Regions from separate parts of the Pectobacterium sp. 1950-15 genome, predicted to be linked through region 1. Evidence: predicted binding sites of a transcription regulator. Region 1 holds the regulator's gene; the other holds the start of a gene.
What was found. Region 1 encodes Fur, which represses iron uptake genes when iron is present. Its sites were predicted from a motif close to ATAATAATGAGAACNACTATCAA; they were not measured.
Positions count from the first base shown of each region.

Region 2: the regulator Fur is predicted to act here: its motif matches at 4,822-4,844, upstream of WCT94_RS18680 (TonB-dependent siderophore receptor).

Region 1 covers NZ_JBBBQR010000005.1:74,792-82,246, forward strand. The annotation lists gene ybfF (esterase) at 225-992, shown strand; gene ybfE (LexA regulated protein) at 1,284-1,565, shown strand; gene WCT94_RS07710 (methyl-accepting chemotaxis protein) at 1,707-3,380, opposite strand; gene fldA (flavodoxin FldA) at 4,270-4,797, shown strand; gene fur (ferric iron uptake transcriptional regulator) at 5,127-5,576, shown strand; gene glnS (glutamine--tRNA ligase) at 5,641-7,299, opposite strand.
Region 2 covers NZ_JBBBQR010000021.1:41,083-48,537, reverse strand. The annotation lists gene WCT94_RS18695 (ABC transporter substrate-binding protein) at 1-627, shown strand, start outside; gene WCT94_RS18690 (LysR family transcriptional regulator) at 640-1,578, opposite strand; gene WCT94_RS18685 (CDP-diacylglycerol diphosphatase) at 1,715-2,473, opposite strand; gene WCT94_RS18680 (TonB-dependent siderophore receptor) at 2,706-4,715, opposite strand; gene WCT94_RS18675 (MFS transporter) at 4,910-6,157, opposite strand; gene WCT94_RS18670 (hypothetical protein) at 6,154-6,576, opposite strand; gene WCT94_RS18665 (helix-turn-helix transcriptional regulator) at 6,689-7,455, opposite strand, start outside.

The DNA of each region.
Region 1 (7,455 bases):
ATTACAGAGACGTTTCCCTTCTGTAACCCGACATCTATGGGTAGATGACTCAAATCAAAAGGATTATACAGGCGTTCAAACATTATCGAACAGCGGCATAATGGGACAATATCAAAAGTCAGACGATGCCCCAATGCCTTTCATTCCTTGCTGCCCCTTCAACGACAACATTCATTCTAAAGTCATGATACCCTAAGCCCATGTCTCTCTGAATGAACTTCACCATGAAATTGAATCATCGCTGGCAAAATGCGCACCAGCCCACAGATAAACTCCCTGTCGTCCTGATTCATGGCCTGTTTGGCACGCTGGATAACCTTGGCGTATTAGGTCGGGATTTGCAAAACACGCACGACATCCTGCAAATCGATTTACGCAATCATGGTTTGTCGCCGCGTTCGCCGCAGATGAATTACCCCGCGATGGCGCAGGACGTACTGGCGCTGCTGGATGAACTGAACATCGAACGCGCTATCGTGATTGGGCATTCAATGGGCGGGAAAGTCGCGATGGCGCTCAGCGCGCTCATTCCCGAACGGCTGGACAAACTGGTCGCGATTGATATCGCACCAGTGGATTATCAGGTGCGCCGCCACGACACCATTTTTGCCGCGCTACGCGCCGTGACGGAAGCGGGCCTGACCTCGCGTACGGAAGCCACCGCATTAATGCGTCAGCATATAAAGGAAGAAGGCGTGATTCAGTTTTTGCTGAAATCCTTCCAACAAGGAGAGTGGCGTTTTAACGTACCGGTGTTGTGGGATGAGTACGAAAACATCGTTGGCTGGCAGGAGGTTCCCGCCTGGCAAGGCCCTATCCTGTTCATTCGCGGCGGCGATTCCCCTTATCTGGACGATCGCTATCGCGATTCGTTATTGCGCCAATTCCCGGCGGCGCGTGCGCATGTGGTCAGCGGAGCAGGCCACTGGGTTCACTCAGAAAAGCCTGATGCGGTTTTGCGCGCTATCCACCGTTTTCTGGACACGAATTAACCAGACAGCACTGACACTGGCGGATTCATGATAACGGCGACAGTTAACCGTTGTCGCCGCCAGTGCGGCTAGGGTATGATGGCGCTCGCAGTAGAGGGACGGCTGATTCAGCCACAAGCATTGTAACCACTTCATCAAAATGCACGCATCACTTCCCGACATGTTTCACAGATAGCAAACCGCATCCTGGCGACCTCTGTTGCAGGGTGAGAATCGGCATCGCTTTTATTTGTAGAACAAGATGGACAGCACCGTGTATTTTGGTCCGAATACCTTGCAGTATCATTACTTATGGCAAAAGAACAAACGGATCGCACCACACTGGATCTGTTCGCAGACGAGCGTCGTCCGGGCCGCCCCAAGACCAACCCGCTCTCGCGTGACGAACAACTAAGAATTAACAAGCGTAATCAGCTACGTCGCGATAAAGTTCGTGGCTTGCGCCGTGTTGAATTAAAGATTAACAGCGACGCCGTTGATATCCTGAACAGCCTTGCTGAAGAGCGGAACATCAGCCGCAGTGAGTTGATTGAAGAGATGCTGCTGGCGCAGTTGGCAGAACAACAGTCCTGATTGACGTAATACGATATTCACACCTTGTGCGGCGCCATTTCTGACGCCGCCTGAACATTCACCCAAGATTAAACACTCGACCCCAGGTTAAACAACACGTCTGTTCTGACTAACATACGGTTTTTCTGATGAAAACCCGCATCAGAATTTTTCCCAGTTGTCGTTGCTGGGCGGCAACGCTTTAGCTGCGGCGGCACGTGGCGCAACCGCCTGCGCTTTCTGCATCGGTTTTGCTGCGACTTGCAGCGCTGACTGCGAGTCAGACAACTGGAACAGCGACACCGTCTGGTTCAGCAACGCCGCCTGCTCTTCCAGCGACAAGGCGGCCGACGAGGCCTGTTCAACCAACGCGGCGTTTTGCTGCGTTACGCTGTCCATTTCCGCTACGGCCTGACCAACCTGTGCAATCCCTTTGCTTTGTTCTTCCGATGCCGACGCAATCTCACCCATAATATCCGTCACGTTGGTCACCGCACGGACGATATCCTGCATGGTGTCACCAGCATCGCTAACCAGGTTGGAACCCGTATCGACACAGCGAACAGACTCAGAAATCAGCCCTTCGATCTCTTTCGCTGCCTGCGCACTGCGCTGTGCCAGACTGCGTACTTCTCCCGCCACCACGGCGAACCCACGCCCTTGCTCACCCGCACGCGCGGCTTCTACCGCCGCATTCAACGCCAGAATGTTGGTCTGGAAAGCGATGCCGTTAATCACAGTGGTGATTTCTGCAATTTTTCTCGAACTGCCAGAGATTTCCGCCATGGTTTTCACCACGTTCTCAACGATCTCGCCGCCCTTCTTCGCCGTTGTCGAAGCTTGCAACGCCAGTTGGCTAGCGTGGTTGGCGTTTTCGGCGTTCTGTTTCACCGTCGCCGTCAGTTGCTCCATGCTTGCCGCAGTTTCTTCCAGCGCGGAAGCCTGCTCTTCAGTACGTGAAGACAGATCGTTGTTGCCCGCAGCAATTTCAGAAGCCCCCTGATAGATGGAATCCGTGCTGTTTCTGATCGTGCTAACCGTGCTGGCCAGACTCCCCTGCATTTCACGCAGCAGTGGGAACAGACGACCGACACAGTTATTGCCGAAGTCCAGAATTGGCTTGCCCAGATGGCCGGAAGCAATCACGCTAAAGTGATAGCGCAGGTCATTTAATGGACGAACCAGACACACAACCAGATAACGGTCAGTCAGGAACAGCATGATCAGACCGATAACCAATCCGCTCAGCAAAATGTTCTGTCCAATCGTGGTGATTTTTTCAAAACGAACGCCTGCCGCATCGAATTTCTCTGCGCTGGCGTTACTGAATGCGGATAAAGATGCACCAAATTGGCGACTCAATGGCGGCACAACGTTCTTGGCCTGATTTTGGTAATCATCCAGTGCGTTGGCAACGGCCTTCTGGTAAAGCGGCTCAACCCCCTGAGTAACCAGATTGTTCCAGTCACGACTGACAGCCTGTACCAGCGCCGCATCCAGACCCGCATGATCGATAGCATTAAACGCCACCAAATCAGACTTCAGTTTATCCAGCGCGACAAGTGCAGAAGCCTGCTCTTTATCTGCGGCGGCATTATCACCGCTGCGGCGAGCGTCAACGGCACGCGCCAGACGGGTTACCATACGGAAGTATTGATCGTTGCCCTGGTTGATAAAATTCATATTCTGAACCAGCAAGGTGCTGGTTTTCGAGGTCGTCGTCATCTCTTTAAAAGAGAACATGGTATATATCGATACGCCACCCCAAAGGACACAAAAAATGCCCAGCACCCATAGCATAGCGGTTCTGATGGCAATATTTTTTATAAGTCTCATAGCTCACTCCAAATCAGGAAAATGGTTAAAAAGATTTTTATCGCTAATCAACCGATATGAATCAGAAAATTCACACCATGAAACAGGTCACTTCTCCCTAGCGTTCACATTTCACCGAGTTGAAAACTCAAAAACCACGCTAACTCATCGGCTAAACACAGAGAATATTTAGCGTTCTCGCTATATTTATTAATATAATTTTTTATATTGAGAATGGATGCACTTATTTTTATAGATATAAGTTTTTTAATCAGAGAGTTACCATAAAGTTCGCTACCGCCGCGCCTCACGTGCGTTGGCATCGGCATGCTGTCAATGGGCAAGGCAATTTACGCTGAACTTTCACTTTATTCTTTAACATCAAAAGGCTAAAACCTTTTCCTTCTGTATTTTCATCGTCTCATCTGTAAATGGTTATAATTCTTATTTCCATTTATTAGGAATATTCCCGAGAAATGTTACAGACTTTCAATTCGATTAAAACATTATCTTTTGTATGCATTTTAATTCTCACGAAGAGTAACGTACCGTGAGGTGACTTTTATTTCTTACAAAAAGAAGTCTGCTTTTAATTACAATCGGAATCAGTTGTAAAAATAAAAAGCATATTCATAAAAAATGAAACATTGTTATAAATAAATACCCACCAAGATATTAAGGAAATGAGCGTTTAATCCCTGACGATACCATAATCCCTATTCATTATGGGGAATTTAGCGTCGGCAGAACTGCGTTTCGTTTCTTTTACTCCCCTCCACATTTCATACGCCTTTGATTTACGCATCCTTACCGATACGAGTTTCTCCTGATGTGAGTGTCTGTTATTATTAACAGATAAGTGGGTGAAACATTACACCATACCATTAGGAATCAAGAGGTTATTCAATTCATGGCACTCATCGGAATATTCTTTGGCAGTGATACTGGCAACACTGAAAACATCGCCAAAACGATCCAACAGCAGTTAGGCACCAACGTTGCTGATGTTCATGACATCGCCAAAAGCAGCAAAGAAGACCTCGAAGGTTTCGACATTCTGCTGCTGGGTATTCCAACCTGGTATTACGGTGAAGCTCAGTGCGATTGGGATGACTTCTTCCCTTCGCTGGAAGAAGTTGATTTCACAGGAAAACTGGTTGCCCTGTTTGGCTGCGGCGATCAGGAAGACTATGCGGAATACTTCTGTGATGCCATGGGTACTATCCGTGACATTATCGAACCTCGCGGCGCGACGATTGTCGGCCACTGGCCAACAGAGGGCTATTACTTTGAAGCCTCTAAAGGGCTCGCCGACGACAACCACTTCATCGGCCTGGCTATCGATGAAGACCGCCAGCCTGAACTGACCAGCGAACGCGTAACAACGTGGGTCAAACAGATCAGCGATGAACTGAACCTGAAAGAGCTGGTTGGCTAAATCCTATTGGCTCTGATAATCCCTATCAGAGCCAAAACAGCATTGATAGGTAAAACCTTTCATAATAATTGATACATTTTTTTAACTTCTATCAGTAAACCTGTACAATAATCCCATCGGTTTTATACGTGCTTCACCATTTCCTCATTCATCAACAACGTATTGCGTTCTATACCAGTAGTGTGAATGGGGACAATATTGTTAACATTCCCTTGTTTTCATTTTGTATGTGCGGTTCTATAATTGGGACGCTATTACATTTTTTGAGCCGACCGATGTCATAGGCTAGGCAGCCTCCATTGATAAGTAAGCAACAGGACTAAACCCGCATGACTGACAACAATACCGCATTAAAGAAGGCCGGCCTGAAAGTCACTCTTCCAAGACTGAAAATACTGGAAGTGTTACAGGATCCTGTCTGCCATCACGTCAGTGCGGAAGATTTATATAAGAGACTGATTGATATGGGCGAAGAGATTGGTCTTGCTACCGTCTATCGCGTACTCAACCAGTTTGATGATGCGGGCATCGTAACCCGTCATAACTTCGAAGGTGGAAAGTCCGTCTTTGAACTGACGCAGCAGCATCATCACGATCACTTAATTTGCCTCGACTGTGGCAAAGTCATTGAATTCCGCGATGAGTCTATCGAAGCACGCCAACGCGAGATCGCAGAAAGACACGGCATTAAACTGACCAACCACAGTTTGTATCTCTACGGGCATTGCAGTGAAGGGGATTGCCGAGAGGACGAAACCCTGCACGATTCCACACGATAAATCGACCGCATAAAAAAATAAAACCGCCGAGGCGGTTTTATTTTTGTCTTCTTTCCAGTCAGCCTTAGCCAACCCAGGTATCGCGCAGCCCAACCGTACGGTTAAACACCAGATGCTCTGCACTGGAGTAAACACGATCGGCACAGAAGTAACCTTCACGCTCAAACTGATACGCTTTCTCTGCTTCTGCTTGCGCCAGGCTCGCTTCGACAAAACCTTGCGTAATCTTCAGTGAGTCTGGGTTAATCGTCGACAGGAAGTCCTCTGCCGCGCCAGGGTTTGCCACACTGAACAGACGATCGTACAAACGGAATTCTGCGGGTACCGCGTGTGCCGCAGAAACCCAGTGAATCACGCCCTTCACTTTACGGCCATCAGCCGGATCTTTGCTCAGCGTCTCTGCATCATAGCTACAGTAGATCGTAGTGATGGTGCCCTGCTCGTCTTTTTCAATGCGGTCGGCTTTGATCACGTAGGCATTACGCAGACGCACTTCTTTACCCAACACCAAGCGTTTGTACTGTTTGTTAGCTTCTTCACGGAAGTCAGCACGGTCGATATAGACTTCACGGCTGAATGCCACCTGACGTGACCCCATTTCCGGCTTGTTCGGATGGTTTGGCATCGCGACAAATTCTTCATGCCCGGCTGGCAGATTCTCGATCACGACTTTGACCGGATCCAGCACCGCCATCGCACGCGGGGCGTTCTCATTCAGATCGTCGCGGATACAGGATTCAAGCGCGGCCATTTCCACGTTGTTATCCTGTTTCGTGACGCCGATGCGCACACAAAATTCACGGATAGAGGCTGCGCTATAACCACGACGGCGCAGACCAGAGATGGTCGGCATGCGCGGATCGTCCCATCCTTCAACGACATTTTCCACCACCAACTGATTCAGCTTACGCTTGGACATAATCGCGTATTCGAGATTGAGGCGAGAGAATTCGTACTGACGCGGATGGCAAGGAATCGTAATGTTGTCCAACACCCAGTCGTACAGGCGGCGGTTATCCTGGAATTCCAGCGTACACAGTGAATGCGTGATCCCTTCCAGCGCATCGGAGATGCAGTGGGTGAAGTCATACATCGGGTAGATGCACCACTTGTTACCCGTCTGGTGGTGATCGGCAAATTTAATACGGTACAGCACCGGATCGCGCATCACGATAAAGGACGATGCCATATCGATTTTTGCTCGCAGGCAGGCCGTACCTTCCGCAAACCCGCCGTTACGCATTTTTTCAAACAGCGCCAGGTTTTCCTGCACGGTACGGTCGCGGTAAGGGCTGTTTTTGCCCGGCGCCGTCAACGTACCGCGGTATTCGCGGATTTGCTCGGGCGTCAGTTCATCGACATAAGCCAGCCCTTTACCGATCAGCTCAACCGCATACGCATGCAGTTGATCGAAATAATCAGAAGAATAGCGGACGTCGCCGCTCCATGAAAAGCCCAGCCACTCGACGTCACGTTTGATCGACTCAACGTATTCGATATCTTCTTTTACTGGGTTGGTGTCGTCAAAACGCAGGTTGCATTGCCCCTGATAGTCACGCGCGATACCAAAATTCAGGCAAATAGACTTGGCATGCCCAATATGCAGATAGCCGTTCGGCTCTGGCGGGAAACGCGTCTGAATATGGTCATGCTTACCGGACGCCAGATCTTCATCGATAATCTGACGGATAAAGTTGGTTGGGCGGGCTTCAGCCTCACTCATTCTTCATTCCTCAATGCTAAAACGACGTATAACCGACAATGATCCAACAAGCTACGCTGGGAAACAACCGTTAGTTTCATTTAATTATTCATAACGAAAAAAAAGGGCGAGATTGCCATCTCGCCCTATCAATTTCATGGACATAACACCACGTTA
Region 2 (7,455 bases), on a different contig from region 1:
TACAAGGGAACGGCCGATCAGCTGTCGTTTGAGCGCGCGATTAAAAGCGTTGGACTCAATGAGCGCGACGTGCGGGTCATCAATCTGGACTGGACGGCGGGCAAAGCGGCGCTCGCAGCCAGACGCGTGGATGCAGTATGGGGCGGCGTCTCCCTGCTGGCGTTGCGTAAGCAGGGCATCAATATTGTGACCACCAGCCGGGCACTGGGCTGGGCGAATACCACGCAGGCTGCGGTGCTGGCGACGCAGGATTTTATCGACCGCTACCCAGGCACGACGCAGCAACTGGTGAATGTGCTGGTGGACAATGCGCAGTGGATCGGCGAGGCGCAGCACCTGCCGGACTATACCGCGCTAATGGCAGAGCAGAGCCAGATTCCGCAGGCGATCTTTCAGGAAGAGCTGAAAGCGGAAGATCTCCCGTTTCAAAGCTCGCCACGCCTCGATCCGTTCCTGCTGAGCAGTTTACAGGACAGCATCGAGCGGGCGAAAGCCGCCGGACTTATTCGCAACTCGTTTTCAGCCAGCGACTGGTTTGCTGGCGAGTTTGCCGATCGGGCATTGAAGGCCAAAGGACTGGAGTCAAATTGGCCGGTGTATGACGCCAGCGGCAATCCTGCGAAATAACCACGTAGGCGCTCACAGGGTCGGCAGTGGCGGAGCGGGTGAGCGCAGTTTGTCCTGCGCCAGTATGGTTTCAATCATCAGTTCAGCCAGCGGCGGTAGCGCTCTCTGCAAACAGGTGACAATGCCGAAACGGGTTTGCATGTTTCCCCACTCCGGCGGTGTTCCCGTCAGCGGAATTTCTACCAACTGGTGGCTTAATCGTCCCAGTGCGAAGCCATCCTCACTGGCGAAGCTGATGGCCTGCGTATGTCGCAGGATACTGAACACGGAATAGATATGGTCACACTGAATTTGCGGTCGATAATCGGGCTGGCGAGTTAAGGCGGCCAGCACCTTGCGCATACCGACGGGCATAAAAGGGGAGGCGAGAGGAAAGCGCAGCAAATCGTCCGGCGTCACGGTTGCCTGCTGTGCCAGCGGGTGTGAAGAGTGGCAGATAAAGAAGCAGCGCTGCCGGCTTAATGGCTGCACGTGGAGATGGGTTTCCATTTCGGCCTGCCAGGTATCGGCAACGATAAAAGGCCATTCGTCGGCCAGCAGTCGCTCACGCAGAGACTGCCAGTTATCCACGCTGTAGGTAACTCTGGCGCGTGGGCGAAGGGCATGGAAATGTGCGACCGCCTTGGGGATCAGCGTGGTCGAGGGGGCGGGGCCACAACCAAACGTCAGTTCACCTTCCTGCGCCTCGCTGATCTGCCGCATGTCGGTCATCAGCTCCCAGGACAACTCCTGCATGCGTCGGGCAAACGGCAGCAGCGTATTACCTTGCCACGTCAGCGCAAAGCGACGGCTCTGACGATCGATAAGCGGATGTCCCATCGTTTGTTCCAGCGCCTGAATGCTGCGGCTGAATGCCGACTGTGACAAACAGACGGCTTCTGCGGCCTGTACAAAACTCCCATGTTCGGCCAGCGCAAGAAAATTGCGTAATTGCCGTAAATCCAGATGCATGTTGCAGCTACCTAACCTATCGATTTTCCCCACTTTTTAGGCGGAGGTTGGCTGGCAACGCAATGAACAAAAAGTCATAAGTTATAGCGAATTGATTGCTAACGGTCTTCAGGCCGCCGTCTGACGCGGCCAGCGGCTATTTCGCCAGCGCACAGGAAAAGTCCTGAATTTCTTCCACCGATCCGAGGCTCATATTGAACACGTCAAGACCGCTGGCGAGCAGCACCTTTTCGCCGGCTGGCGTGGAGACCATTGCGAGGCCGTATTTGCCGATAGATTCATTCCGCTGCTGGGCGTAGCGATCGAGTGTTTTGAACGGATCGCTTTGCGTCAGTTCGTTCGCCGTGAGCGTTTTTGCCAGATAGACGTGTCCGTTAATTTTCACTGGCAGCGTTTTCCAGTCGGCAGAGAGCGTTGAAAACTGCTGGTTCAACGTCTGATAAATTTCCGGGCGCAGGCAGGCAATGTGGATATGCAGCTGGTTTTGCGTGCGGCCGTAGCGCGAGTTAATCGCCAGCGAAAGATAATCATCTTTGATCGGTTTACCCGCTTCGTGCGACAGATGGCCGCGTCTGTCCCATGCCTGCATAAAAAAATTGGGTGTGTTTTGCTGTAAGAGTTCAGGGCTTTCTATACCGCTGATTTTATCCGTTGGAAGCAGCAGGTCATGATAGGGGCCGTTTCTGTCATCAAAAAGCACGTAACCTTCTGCCAGATTGACTTCCAGACAGGGCGCGGAATTGCCATTACGCTGCTGATTGGGCACGCACTGTTCGCTGACGATCTCCCACAGTGCATTGCTGTTTCCCCGGCTAACCTTCCACCCTATTGTCGCGGCCGCTGCGAGTAAAATGATGGCAGAAACAGTGAATATCAAGATCGTGTTGCGTTTCATGACGGGTCTCCGGCAGGCGCACCAAGCGCTAAGTAGCAGGGAAAAACGGGGCATGATCAGTCAGTGACAAGTCAGTATGGGGCCGCTGCGATGTCATTAATATGACTTTGGTGAAAGGAGAAGGGCTAATCGGTAAGGGATTGTAAGAGAGAGCGGTGGTGGAATAGCACGCGACGCTGCCTTTTAACCTGCATAGCAATGTGATTAAAAGGCAGCGAGAAAACGACAGGAATCAGAACAAGTCGACCCGCACGTCCACGCCAACGGTTCGACCTTCGTTGACCTGTGCGTAGCCCGATGTGTCGCTCATGAAGCCAAAGGTGCGATAGCGGCGGTCGAAGACGTTATCCACATAGCCGGCGATATTCACCCGGTCGGTCGCCTGCCAACTGAGGCGCAGGTCGGTTGTGGTATAGGTGCCCTGACGCAGCGCGTTGTCGCCGTCGAAGTAGTGCGGCCCTACCACGTTGAAGGCCAGACGTGGCATTAACGCGCCGAACGAGGTATCAATCAATCCGTTCAGGCTGGTGCCGGCACCGTAGCGCGGGACGAAGGGGACGCGTTTATCCTGATAGCTCTCACTATCGCCCGTAAATTCAGAACGGACATAAGTACCGTTGATATCCCATGACCAGTTGGGAACGAATTGCCACTTCAGCATCATCTCTACGCCGCTGGCGTCGGCGCGGCCTGCATTGCTAAGCGTTTGCATACCGACCGGGCCGGAATACAGCTGCATATCACGCGTATGGGTGTGGAAGACCGCGCCCTGAAGTTGCACATCGCCACTCTGATAGCGCGAGCCGATTTCATAGTTAATCGATTTCTCCGCACTATACGGAATAGCCTGCGTGCCAGCAGCAGGCGAATAGTTAAAGCCAGTTGGCTTGTAGCCCTGTGCGACGCGGGTATAGACACGCCAGTCATTATTCAGCAGGTAGCTGGCGGAGAGCTGTCCCAGTACCTGATCGTCATCGACGCTATTGCTGTCGCCCACGTTCATGCCGGAGAACTGCTGGCGGTAACGGGTTTCGGCTTTATCGTGCGATACGCGCAGCCCGCCGCCCAGATCGATACGGTCGGTCAGGTGCCAGGTCAGATCGCTGTAGGCGGCTAACGTCTCCGTTGACGTATTGGCATTGCTTTTCATAAACGGAGAACCTGTCTGAATGTAGGTCAGATCGAGTTTCTGACGTGTGTTCTGTCGGTAAAGGCCGAACACCATATCTACCGTGCGGCCTGCGCCGTGTGTCGCCGCACGCAGTTCCTGCACGTCCTGATTCCAGCGCTCCGGCATGTCGGCAATCAGCGTACCGTTCGGGAAGGTGCGGTCATAATTCTGCTGCTGCCATGCGCCGATCAGGCTGAAGATCCAGTTATCGGTGGTGTATTTTCCGCTTAGTGACTGGCTGTGCGTGCAGCGGCGCAGTTTAGGATCGGGTGCGCCCGCGGCGATCTCCAGCGTCCGGTTTTTCGCATCGCCAAACGGCAGATAGGTATCCTGTGTGGCGCGCGTGCAGTCTTCCGTTAGTGCCAGACTGGTTTCCCACGGTTGGCCTTCGGGAGCCAGTCGCAGCCGAAGATTTCCGACGCTGGATTTTGTCCCGCCGAGGTTGTCGCTACCCGTCGCGGGGTTGGTCATCGCGCCTGAATCGACCTGGCGCAGCAGCGTGACGCTGCCATATAGCAGACCATCCTGAATGGGGCCGCTGAGGTTGATTTTGCCGTGATAGCCGTCGCGGCTGGCGACGCCGCCTTCGACATAGCCGCGCGGCGTGCTGTCCGGCTGCTGGGTCACGATGTTGATAATGCCGCCCTGTGCGCTTTTACCGTACAGCGTTCCCTGCGGGCCTCGCAGCATTTCAATGCTTTCCACATCGGAGAGTGTCTGCACGGTGTTGGTGGCGAGCTGCGGTACGCCGTCTACGTAGACCGTCACCGCCGGGCTGTAGAAATCCTGTGCGGAAGACACGCCGCGCAGTGAGATCGAGGGGAACAGCAGGCTGCCGTTATTACCGAGGTTCAGGCCGGGCATCACGCGGGTCAGCTTGTCAGTGCTGGTGACACCCGCATCTTTCAGCTCCGGTGCCGTCACGACGGTGGAAGAGACGTTGTTGGCCGAGGCGGAATAGGGCGATTGTTTGCTGGCGGAGACAACGAGCGTATCGTCCTGAGCGGCAAAAACGCAGGACGAGAGAAATACGCCGGTTAAGGCAAGCGGATAAAGACGCATTATTTTCATTATGAAATCCCTGAAAAACTAAAATCGATGTCAAAGGCAACGGTTTCATCACGACACGCGTTATGACGGTACGAAAGCGCGTAAGACAGAGAATGATGAAAGTTAAATGATAATCGTTTGCATTTTTTGATCTACCCGTATCGGGTCTATTTCAACCCGAATACAGTAGGCTGCCTGCCCATTTTTCCGTTTTGTTAATCCCGCCCTTGCTGGCTTATGATTGCTGGTGCAGCACCGTCAGAAAACACGCGGGAAAGCCGCACAGATAGCTGTTTGGCGGGCCACAGGCTGGCGACGGCGAAGCAGGCCAGCACGCCCAGCGTGGTCTGGTAGTTCGTGTGATGTGCTAACTGGAGCGCGGTAATCGACACGATCATGGCGACAGCGGCATCGGTAGATTGGAACAGCGCATAGTCGGATGCAGGCTGATGCGGTCTGACTACTCCCATCAGGACGTTGTATAGCGTGACAAACCCGACGGCGGCGGCCAGATTGACCACGCCAAAGAGCACGATCCACATGTTCAGCGCAAACAGCGGATAGCCGACGGCTAGCGTGATAGCGAGTAGCGCGTGCGTGACCATCACGGGCAGCAGGCAGCGCAGTGCGCCCATACGACGAATCAGGACGTTGGCGAGCACAATCCCTACGCCGCTCACGGCGGTGCTGTACACGGTCATGACGATGCCCAGTTGGCTCAGGCTAAGCTGTCTGTCGATCAGCATGACGGTCTGTAGCGCCATCATGCCGCGCATCGCCAGATAGAAAATGGCCGTGAAGGCTAATACCGGCCAGAGCGCGTTGAACGTCAGACGGTTGAGCGTCGGGCGTACGGTTTGCTGAGTCGGATGATGCTGAATTTGGGGTTGCCGGGTATAGCGCAGCGGCAGGATGAGCATCAGCAGCGACAGCCCTGCCAGCGCGAAGAAGCCACCTCGCCATCCCGCCTGTTCTGCAATGCTCAGGAACGCATACGAACCAAACAGAATACCCAGATAGCTGCCGCCGACCTGTGCGGTATTCGCCAGTGCGCGGCTGGCGGCGCTGGTGGTACAAATCGTGATGCCATCGGCATAGATATCGTGGCTGGCGGAAAGCAGCGCCAATAACATCAGCGCGATGACGATAGTCAGGACCGAGTGCTCCGGTGAAATCATGCCAATCCCGACCAGCATCGACGCCATCGCGATCTGGAGCAGCGCCAGACTGCCTAAATAGGGATTACCGCGCAGAGGAAGCGCGTGACGCTCGCCCCACGGCGCCCAGAGGCATTTGGCAATCCACGGCAGAAAGGTCAGCGACAGCCAGCTTAGCTGCGCTAGATCCAACCCGGCGTGGCGAAAATAGCCCGCCACGCCTTGCATAATGAGCGCGGTGATCATGCCCTGATGAAGATAGAAACACCAATAGGGAAGGTAGCGTGTCATCGAGCTGTCTGTCATGGTTTGTCGCTATCCAGCAGCGTTAGCGCCAGCGCCTGTGCTTCAAGCGAGGTGGCAACGACAAAATAGGCATACGGTGCCTGCCCGGACTGCGCCCAGTTCTCCGCCCATTCCACGTATTTTTGCCTTTTGGCCTCGTCGCTTTCGATACGAATGGCACCTGCGCAGTATTGCTGTTGCAGGCTGGTGTTATCGCGCGTCCACTGGAGGTAAGCATTCATAAAGACGGGGGAACGATGGGGCAGATCGGCACCGGTCATGCAGAGTACAAAGCGTTCTTGTGCGGCATACAGTTGAGCGATCTGCGCCATATAGTTAGCGGATTCCTCGTCGGGCACCTGTTCCGGCATGTGTAAGAACACCACCGGCCAGGCGTGTGTATCAAGGAAAGGGTGTGGTGTTGCAATAGAATCGGGCATGACAGTTTCTCCTGCTTATCATGGAGAAAATGATAATCATTCGCTGTTATGACGCTACCCGAATCCGGTCTATTTGTACCCGCATCGGGATTAACGGGGCGTTGGTTTTCTGCTAAATGTTCAGGCGCTTGAAAGCAGAAGGCGTAACGCCAAACTGCTTTTGAAAGGCGGCGCTAAAGTGGCTGGCGTTGGCATAGCCCAGATCGGTGGCAACCACCATGACGGGCGCACCCGTGACGAACAGCCGACGGCGCGCTTCCTGCATACGTTCGGCCTGAAATAGCCCATAGATACTGTTATTGAAGAGCTGGCGGAACCCGCGTTTTAGCTTGAGTACGCTTAATCCGGTTTCTCTGGAGAGCATGGCGATAGTGGGGGCCTGTGACAGATCCGCCAGCAACAGATCTTTGGCACGCAGTAGCTTTTGGCGATCGGCCAGGCTGAGCGTGTCCTGCTGGGGAACCGCGTCGGCATGTCCGGCGACGGCGAGACTCACTAGAATCATGCTTTGCCCCAGCAGCCACAGCGGCGCATGGCGGTTTTCACCGGCCTGCTGCGGGTGCGTCAGGCTGGACAGCGCATGGCTTAATACCTGAGCGGTTGCCCGCATTTCGGCATTGCAGTCGCAGTGGGTGCAGAGTCGGCCGGAATCCAACTGTTGTTGCAGGTTACCGGTGAGATCCGGCACCCAGTTAGCCAGTAATTCAGGGCTCAGCGACACGGTGACGCTTTCAAACCGTCCGGCATAGGACGAGGTGCCCTGACAGTCCGGGGTGTAGCTAATGCAGCCCGAATCTTGCTTCAGCACGTGCTCCCGTCCCCGATCGCCTTTCAGTGCAAATTGCGAATCTCCCTGCAACGAACAGGAAAAATTGACGC